Regions from separate parts of the Kluyvera fluvialis genome, predicted to be linked through region 3. Evidence: predicted binding sites of a transcription regulator. Region 3 holds the regulator's gene; each other region holds the start of a gene.
The links. The regulator Fur, encoded in region 3, represses iron uptake genes when iron is present. The targets are predictions, from matches to a motif close to ATAATAATGAGAACNACTATCAA.
Positions count from the first base shown of each region.

Region 1 (3,279 bases), 1.4 Mb from region 3:
ATAACCCAGCGCCATCACAAACCCACGCGGATAAAACAACGCAAATGCCAATGGTGGCAGGAAGGTGATCGCCCCTGTTTGCAGACGCCCACGAACAGAATTTTTGCGCTGGAACAGATCAGCCAGATAATCGAACAGCCCTAATGCGACACCGAGGAATGACGTCGCTAACGCCAGGTCGGCAAACAGATGCACCGCCAGCTCAACGTGTGCGGAAGCCACCACTTCACGAATCGCCATCAGCAGGCCGTTCAGACCGGTGTGCTGAGCCATCAGAGCGCTGAATACCGGTGAGTCGATGCTGCCAAGAGTGGCAAGCTGCCAGAACAGATACGCCACCAGTGGAATAGCGCTACCAATCACAAAGACGCGGCGCAGTTTACGAATATCGCCGTTCATGTAGCTGACAATACTCGGCACACTGCCATGGAAACCAAACGACGTGAAGATAACCGGTATCGCGGAGAGCGCCAGGCCTTGCTCCAGCGGCAGTGTCAGCAGGTTAATCTTATGAATATGCGGCAGCAGCAGTACCAGCATCACAATCAAGAAGATGATTTTGGCGCTGAACAGAAAGCGGTTAAACAGATCGACCAGCGAAGTGCCGATGCAGATAACCAGACCACCAATAGTGGTAAACAGCAGCACGCCAAGCGCAGGCGGCATATCGACGCTCAGCCACTGGCTGAGACTTGAGGCCAGCAGTTCGCCAGCGCCGCTGATGTATGCCGCCGTGAGCGCATACATCAAGAACATCATGCTAAATCCGGTGATCCACTGCCCGTAGCGACCAAGATAACGCAACGCCAGCGACCCCAGCCCGGTATCGGCAGGAACGTGTTGATACACTTCCAGCAGCAGCAGCGCGGTGTAGCACATCAATGCCCACAGCCCTACCAGTAACGCTAAAGTTACGCCGAAGCCAACGCCAGCCGATGCCAATGGCATTGCCAGCATTCCTGCGCCGATAGTTGTTCCGGCGACGATTAAAATACTTCCCAGGGTACGGTTTTTCACGCTTTCCTCTGCTACAGAACCTACTAACCACTTATCATGCCGCGCAGAGTATGTGAATTCAGCATTTTCGTCAAATTCGAATTACAGTACATGTACAGCTATCTTTACGCTGACGCGAGAAATGTGAAAGCTGCGCTAGCGCAAAACATGCAACAAAAATACAGGTTATGGTGGCTTTTTTTGGGGAGAGGAATAATGGACTCAATTCACGGTCACGAAGTGCTGAATATGATGATTGCTTCCGGCGAGCAATACAGCATTGAAAGTCTGGAAGCGGCAATTCACGCGCGGTTTGGCGAGCAGGCACGTTTTCACACTTGTTCAGCGGAAAATATGAGTGCAGCGGAGCTGGTTGCATTTCTGCATAAGAAAGGAAAATTTATTCCGCAGGAATCAGGTTTTACGACAGCCGAAAGTAAAATTTGCCGGCATTAATGGGCAGCGGCGCTAACGCCGCCGCCCAATAATTAATTTTGCGTATCGAGCGTTGCCAGCTCTTTATCAATAAAGTACAGCCCTTCGCCGCTTTTACCCGCCAGCGTTAATTTATCAATAACGGATTTAAACAGTTTCTCTTCTTCGTGTTGTTCAGCAACGTACCATTGCAGGAAATTAAAGGTTGGATAATCCTGATTGGTCATCGCCGCATGGGCCAGCTCATTAATTTTGCCGGTAATCAACTGCTCATGTTCATAGGTCACGCGGAACAGGTCATCCAGCGATGCATATTCGGCAAACGGGGTCGGCACGGTGTTAATGCGCGGCAGGCTGCCGGTGTCGGTCAGGTAGTCGAACAGGCGCTGCATGTGGGTCATTTCTTCCTGGGCGTGGCGGCGTAAGAAAGCGGCGGCCCCTTCAAAGCTATTAAAACTGCACCAGGCGCTCATCTGTTGATAGAGCAGGGAAGAATAAAGTTCGAGATTCATCTGCTCGTTTAATTTCTCGATCATTGCCGCTTTAAGCATGAGTTTTGCTCCAGGAAAAATACGTTACAAGTTAATTACATTGGCACTATAAATTGTTATTAATTTATTTGCAAAAGGTAAATATAAAATTGTTTATTTAATAATGAGAATGGGAATAAAACGCATTGGCATAAATATAACGATATATAAGAAACTATTTTAATGACGCCGGAAATACCGGCGTGGAGGCATTAATAATAGGCAGCAGAAGCAGGAATATTGGCAACGCCACGGCATTGATACTGGAGGGTAATGCGTTCGTTGATGCACAGCGGTCCGCTGGTGGAGGAGCAGGTGGTAATGGGCTGGCCGTAGGAAACGGCGGTGGCATAGCCGATTTGCTGGCAGGCTTTGTTGGCCTCGGAGCGCACCAGGTAGTCGTCGGTTCTGGCGTTTTGCAAAATAGCCTGCCCGTAGGTTAGACGCACGATGCCACTATTGGCATCGACTTCGCTCACGCTGGCCGTGCGGGGTACTGAGCACGCCGAAAGGGCCAGGAGGGCGGGGATAAGAATGAAGCTTTTCATCATTTCGCTCTGCGCAATCTGTCGTAGGCTCATTATAACAGTCGCTCTGGTAAACAATTCCTCGAATAGTCGCTAAAACAGAGGGTTAATCCATTCACTGGTGGTATGAGATCGTTTTATGCAACATAGAATGCTGGGGGCAACGGCAAAGCGTAAAAATGTGACCTCATTAGTAAAAATTAAAACCATTTTTCATAAAATTTGAAAGTGCGTTTGTCTGGTAGTAAGGTTAACGCAACGTAATCGAAGACTGCGGACGACCCCGCGTAGCTTTCAGGAGAGAAAAGAATGAAAATTGCACTGATGATGGAAAATAGCCAGGCCAGCAAAAACGCGACTATTCATCATGAGTTAAAAGCCGTTGCCGATGAAAAAGGCTTCCCGGTATACAACGTGGGTATGTGTGATGAAAACGATCATCACCTGACCTACATCCACCTGGGTATCATGGCCAGCATCCTGCTGAACTCCAAAGCGGTAGATTTCGTGGTTACTGGCTGCGGCACAGGCCAGGGTGCGATGATGTCTCTGAACATTCATCCTGGCGTAGTGTGTGGTTACTGCCTGGATCCCGCAGATGCGTTCCTGTTTGCACAGATCAACAACGGTAACGCGCTGTCTCTGGCATTCGCGAAAGGTTTCGGCTGGGGCGCAGAGCTGAACGTACGTTACATGTTTGAAAAAGCCTTTACTGGCCGTAACGGTGAAGGTTATCCGCCAGAGCGTAAAGAGCCACAGGTACGTAACGCGGGCATCCTGAACCAGGTAAA
Region 1 covers NZ_AP046142.1:1,998,257-2,001,535, forward strand. The annotation lists gene tyrP (tyrosine transporter TyrP) at 1-1,017, opposite strand, end outside; gene AC6I4B_RS09535 (YecH family metal-binding protein) at 1,213-1,452, shown strand; gene ftnA (non-heme ferritin) at 1,485-1,982, opposite strand; gene yecR (YecR family lipoprotein) at 2,174-2,509, opposite strand; gene AC6I4B_RS09550 (RpiB/LacA/LacB family sugar-phosphate isomerase) at 2,798-3,279, shown strand, end outside.
Region 1: a site for Fur is predicted at 2,080-2,102, ahead of ftnA (non-heme ferritin). Genes of this name have one in related genera too.

Region 2 (3,279 bases), 2.3 Mb from region 3:
GCCGGATGGCGGCGTAAACGCCTTATCCGGCCTACACAAAATAGTGACGTACAAACCCGCGTAGGCCTGATAAGCAAAGCGCCATCAGGCAATGCGCCCGAATGCCGGATGGCGGCGTAAACGCCTTATCCGGCCTACACAAAATAGTGACGTACAAACCCGCGTAGGCCTGATAAGCGTAGCGCCATCAGGCGATGCGCCAATCCCTTCCGGATGGCGGCGTGGGGTTTATTGCCGCACCATGTCACTACTTTTTGGGGCGGTATTTTTCCGGCAGTTCAGGAACCGGGCGGCGGTCGTCAATCAGGTGACGAATGGTCAAAATCGGGTGTCGCCATAACATGCGAGGGCCAGCCCAGCGCATAATCTGCTTCATCTCCTCGCGTTTCGCAGGCTGGTAGCAATGCACCGGACACTGTTTGCAGGCTGGCTTTTCTTCGCCGAACACGCATTTGTCCAGACGTTTATCCGCATAGTCGTTCAACGCCTGATAATGCTGCGCATCCTCCAGCGCCTGCGGGCAGCGGCGCTGATACAGCGTAATCATGCTGCGAATGGTCTGTTTTTCACGACTGATGCGTTTGCCTGCCATAGCCTGTCCCTCATCGATAAAGATGCATTAATAATACACATTTAAAAAGCATAACGCAGCCGCTTTATCCCGCCGGTTTGTCCACATGACCGAGTGGTTTTTCCGGGAAGCAGACATCGCGCACCCGACGTTTCAGCTCTGCGGCATCGGGGAAGCCCTCATCGCGTTTACGATCCCAGACCCGCGTTTCGCCAACGGTTATCGTAAAAATCCCGCCGGTTCCTGGAATTAAGGTCACTGACGCAATATCGGTGTTAAAGGTGTGCAACAACTCCTGCGCCATCCAGGTTGCGCGCAGCATCCAGTTGCATTGTGAGCAGTAAGTAATTGAAATTTCGGCTTTCTGTGTCATCTCTTTCTCATCATCAGTCAAAAGGCAAAGCGTAAGATTTTGCCAGGTCGTGGAGAATTAATTACGAAATTGTTGCAAATGATAATGCCTATCATTAGTATTCGAGATAAATAACGAAGGAAATGCCATTCTTGCTTAAGGAAAAGCCGGAACCTGGAAGTAACGCGTGAGCCAATACTAATAACGATTAAGGCCTGGCAACTATGTACAAATCCATTCAATCAGAGGCGTGGGGCAGAAAAAGCCTACTGGTCACTTCCTTGCTCGCAGCAATGTATCAGACGTCCGCCGTCGCGGCTGATACACAGGAAAAAACTACCGATACCGCAGAACAAATGACCGTAACGGCCCCCGCGCCGGTACTGAAAGCGGGCAACCAACACGCCGTTAGCGCGCAGGAATTGCAGGACAAAGGCGGCAACGACTTTGGTTCTATTATGCGTTACGAGCCGCTGATTGGCGCAACGGGCGCAAGCGGCGGTTCTGGCAATGGCAAAAGCGGCTTCGACCGTGGCGGCTACACCGGCTATAACATTCGCGGGCTGGAGAGCAACCGTGTCGGCATTGATGTCGATGGTATCGCCCAGCCAAACGCCACTGGACGCAGCTACGTCAGCCGCGCCGGGCTTAACACCTTTGGTATTGGCCGTGACTATATCGACCCGTACATGTACGGCAGCATTGATATTCAGTCCGGCGCGACATCAACAGAAACCGCGAATACTTCGATTGGCGGTAATGTCTCCTTCCAGCCGAAATCGGCAGACGACTATCTGCACCCAGGAAAAACCAGCGCCTTTAGCTATCGCAGCGGCTACGACTCATCCGACCGCAGTTGGCACAACGGCCTGACCGCTGCGGGCGGCGATGAAACCCTGCGCGGTGTTTTTGTCTATAGCCGTCGTGACGGACAAGAAACCACCACCAACAGCGCCAGCGTCGATGCCTTCCCGGCAAACTGGCACTCCGATGCGTTTATGGCCTCAGGTATCTGGCAGCCTAACGATGAGCATAAGCTGACCAGCACCCTCGACTACTACCATAAAACCAACCACACCCATTACGACGTGTGGGACAACAGCGGCGACAGCACCATCGGTAACGCCCAGCAAACCAGCCAAACGCGCCGCTGGGGGCTGAGCCTGAAAGACGACTGGACGCCGATGAATGACGTCATCGACAGCATGTCGACCAAAGTGTACTACCAGCATACCGAAGCCCACGACCGCACCTACATGCCAGACAGCAGCAGCGGCACAATGGAAACGGTCTACTCGGATTACGACACCAACACCTGGGGGATGCAAACCGCGCTGGCAAAAACACTGGGTCGCCATGACCTGAGCGCCGGTTTGAATGCCAGCACCACCAAAACGCAGCGCCCGTTCAGCCAGAATCCTGTGCCGAGCGTGTACAGCGAGATAATGCAACCGGAAGCCGACAGCCGCGACTACACCCTTGGCGCGTTCTTGCAAGATCAGATCAACTTCGATCTCGATAGCCATAACTTTGCGGTGATCCCCGGTGTTCGCGTGGTGCATCAGTCCACTAAACCGCAGAATCTGAACAGCCTGACCACTAACAGCAGCGTGCTAACGGAATCGTCGGTATCGACGCTGTACGGTAAAAACTCAGATACCCAGACACTGCCGTCGCTGACCTTCCAGTACGATATCACTCCGCGCCTGATGACCTATGTGCAGTACAAACGCGGGGCGGAATTCCCGAACACCAGCCAACTGTACGGCTCATGGAACCTCGGCTCCAGCTACGCCGGTCGCGGGCAGTATGCGCTTATCGGCAACACGGACCTGAAAACCGAAACCAGCGATAACCTGGAATGGGGCATGAAAGGGGAAGTGGCGGAAGGCGTGACCATGCGCACCGCGCTGTTCTACAACAGCTACAAAAACTTTATCGCCTACAGCCGCTACACGCGTTCGAAAAATCCGGCTGAATTTGCCAACGTGCCGTCCAATATCTACACCATTTATCAGGCGGAAAACCGCGATAAAGCCTATATCTACGGCGGTGAGATCAGCGCGAAATTCAACTTTGGCACATGGTTTGAGCAGGTGAACGGCCTGAGTGCGACCCTCGCCTACGGCTACAGCCAGGGGCAGTCGAAGTCGAGCTACTACGGCGACAAATACGTTGACCTCGATAGCGTAGCGCCAATGAAAGCCATCGTCGGCGTCGCCTGGGATGACCCAGCCAAACGCTACGGTACGGCGCTGACCGCAACCTTCGTGAAAGGGAAACAGGCCACCGCCACCAACCGTGAAACCTACACCAACACCGGCACGGCGATTACCGATTCCAGCAACGAATATAT
Region 2 covers NZ_AP046142.1:1,094,608-1,097,886, reverse strand. The annotation lists gene AC6I4B_RS05325 (hypothetical protein) at 1-17, shown strand, start outside; gene AC6I4B_RS05320 (nitrous oxide-stimulated promoter family protein) at 248-592, opposite strand; gene AC6I4B_RS05315 (Rdx family protein) at 657-944, opposite strand; gene AC6I4B_RS05310 (TonB-dependent receptor domain-containing protein) at 1,148-3,279, shown strand, end outside.
Region 2: a site for Fur is predicted at 1,023-1,045, ahead of AC6I4B_RS05310 (TonB-dependent receptor domain-containing protein). Genes of this name have one in related genera too.

Region 3 (3,279 bases):
TACTTCGCCAAAGCCAGCTACAAATTTGATATCCCTGGCGGCCCGCTGACCACCAGCTATCAGTTCTACGGTACTCGCGATAAAGTTAACGACCATAGCACCAACGACATTTACGACGGCACTGCATGGCTGCAAGCGTTAACCTTCGGCTACAAACTGAAAGAGGTGTTCGATTTCCGCCTGGAAGGGACTTGGGTTAAGGCCGATGGTCAGCAGGGTTACTTCCTGCAACGTATGACCCCAACCTATGCATCGTCTAACGGTCGTCTGGATATCTGGTGGGATAACCGCTCTGACTTCAACGCCAACGGCGAAAAAGCAGTCTTCTTCGGCGGCATGTACGACCTGAAAAACTGGGATCTTCCTGGCTGGGCAGTGGGTGCGTCCTACGTCTATGCATGGGATGCGAAGCCAGCAACCTGGCAGATCAACCCAGATGCGTACTACGACAAAAACAACACCATCAGAGAATCAGCATACAGCCTGGATGCAATGTACACCGTACAGGAAGGCCGTGCGAAGGGCACTCTCTTCAAACTGCACTTCACTCAGTACGACAACCACTCTGACATCCCAAGCTGGGGCGGTGGTTACGGCAACATCTTCCAGGATGAGCGTGACGTGAAATTCATGGTTATCGCACCATTCACTATTTTCTGATGCATGACACGGCAGGGGGTTCCCCTGCCGTAGCGAAGAGGCTCATGGTATGAAAAAACTGATTATTGTTGCCTTAATGGCTGCCGGGCTTGCCGCCTGCGCGCAGTCACCAGCCCCGAAAGAAGACAGCAAGCTGAGAGATGCCTACAGCGCTTGTATCAATACCGCCCAGGGTAACCCGGACAAAATTGAAGCCTGCCAGAGCGTGTTAAACGTGCTGCGTCAGGAAAAAGCGCACGAGCAGTTCGCAAGCCAGGAAAGTGTGCGCGTACTGGATTACCAACAGTGCATTCAGGCCAGAAAAACCGGTAACGACGAAGCGGTTGCTAAGCGTTGCGATAAAATCTGGCAGGAAATTCGCAGTAATAACCCAGTTAAATAAACCTCTTTTCTTCTTCAAGGCCGGAGCCGCGAGAGTGACTCCGGCTTTTTTATGGCTTCACGTTATCGAGGCATTTTACCGCGCCTGGTCGGGCAACAAAGTCAGGACGTGCCAGTGGCAGGGAAGGGGCACGATAACAGGAAATAAAAAAGCCAGCACACAATGGCTGGCTTTTAACGGAAGACGAGAGATTATTTCTCGGTACTTTCGTGGGCATTTTCATCTTCACGGCAATCGCCTTCTGCGCAGTGACCGTAAAGATAAAGACTGTGGTTGGTTAAGCGAATGCCGTGCTTCGCCGAGATTTCACGCTGGCGAGCTTCGATGGAATCATCGCTGAACTCGATAACTTTGCCGCAGTCGAGGCAGATCAGGTGATCATGGTGGTGCTGTTGAGTCAGTTCGAAAACAGATTTGCCACCTTCGAAATTGTGGCGCGTTACGATACCGGCGTCATCAAACTGGTTAAGAACACGGTAAACCGTGGCTAAACCAATCTCTTCACCCATGTCGATCAGGCGTTTGTATAAGTCTTCCGCGCTGACATGGTGATTATCCGGTTCCTGAAGGACTTCCAGAATTTTCAACCGTGGAAGTGTGACTTTCAGGCCAGCCTTCTTTAGTGCGGTGTTATTGTCAGTCATGCGGAATCTGTCCTGTTGCTAAACGATTAACTTCCATCAGCGAAAGTATCACAGAGAATGCACCCGGTTTAATGCGTCTCATTATAGAATGACCCTATCAAAATGAAAACAGCAAGATTCGGGTAAACGAAGCTTTCAAAAACGAGGCTTCACCGACAAATTAAGCGATGAACCTGCGCGCAGAACCTATATCGGATAAGTTCTAAACCAGAGGACATTGTACAGGTAAGTGTTAAAAAGTTAAAAAATTGTATCTATTATTTTGATTGCTTTTACCTATTAATGAGGTGTGATTTAATAATCACACCTCATTATCATCAGGCGTTTTTGATTTCGTCGAGGTGCAGCTCTTCTGCAACCTGCTTAACCCATTTTTCAACGCGCTCAGCGGTCAGTTCTGGCTGACGGTCTTCATCAATCGCCAGACCGACGAAGTGGTCGTCATCGGCCAGGCCTTTAGACGCTTCGAAGTGGTAGCCCGCCGTTGGCCAGTGACCAACGATAGCCGCGCCGCGTGGTTCGATAATATCGCGAATAGTCCCCAGCGCGTCGCAGAAGTATTCTGCGTAATCTTCCTGGTCGCCACAGCCGAACAGCGCAACCAGTTTGCCATTGAAATCAATCTCTTCCAGCGTTGGGAAGAAGTCATCCCAGTCACACTGTGCTTCGCCGTAGTACCAGGTCGGGATGCCCAGCAGCAGGATATCGTATGCAGCCAGGTCTTCTTTGCTGCTCTTGGCAATGTCGTGGACGTCAGCGACATCTTTACCAAGCTGTTTTTGAATCATTTTTGCGATATTTTCGGTATTACCGGTGTCGCTACCAAAGAAGATGCCAACGATTGCCATGAGTAAAATAACCTCTTGAAACTTAATGATATGGTGGTGGCTTATTGCCCACAGATAAGGGCAATAATAGCAGAACAGAGAAGCGTGCGGAAACAGCTATTGTGCCGTACTGCACACTCTGCAACATGAAAGTGTGTTTTGGGGGATTTTTTAGACTTTCCCCTGTCCGTGCAGCAGGGCCAGTTGGCTCATCAGAATTTCTTCGATAAGTTCACTACGGCTCATGTCACGGGCAGTCGCCAGCTCGTTGAGCGCATCAACGGCATCGTTGTTCAGCTTCAGCTCTACGCGCTTCAGGCCGCGCACTTTGTCGCGTTTCAACTGATTGCGCTTATTAATGCGAAGCTGTTCATCGCGCGAAAGCGGATTGGTTTTGGGTCTTCCCGGCCGACGCTCATTTGCGAACAAATCTAATGTCGTACGGTCCGTTTGTTCTTTTGCCATGGTTCTGAGTGACTTCGGGGAAACAAGCTACCGGGCAATGCCCAGCGCAGACAGCGCGCAATCATACATCAGTGGAACCCGCGCGCCAACGACCACGGTCATTCTGGTGCGCGGTCGATGCATTTTTAATCACTCTGCGAGGTGGCGACGGATAGCGCGCAGCACCGCATCCGGTTTTTCGGCGTGGACCCAGTGGCCCGCACCGGCAATCACGTGCGCTTTCGCCTGCGGGAATTGCGCCAGCAGGTCAGCACGATAGGCTTCAGTGACATATGGCGAATTGCCGCCGGGAATAAACAGC
Region 3 covers NZ_AP046142.1:3,431,690-3,434,968, reverse strand. The annotation lists gene chiP (chitoporin ChiP) at 1-660, shown strand, start outside; gene AC6I4B_RS16200 (ChiQ/YbfN family lipoprotein) at 710-1,042, shown strand; gene fur (ferric iron uptake transcriptional regulator) at 1,234-1,686, opposite strand; gene fldA (flavodoxin FldA) at 2,004-2,534, opposite strand; gene ybfE (LexA regulated protein) at 2,685-2,978, opposite strand; gene ybfF (esterase) at 3,108-3,279, opposite strand, start outside.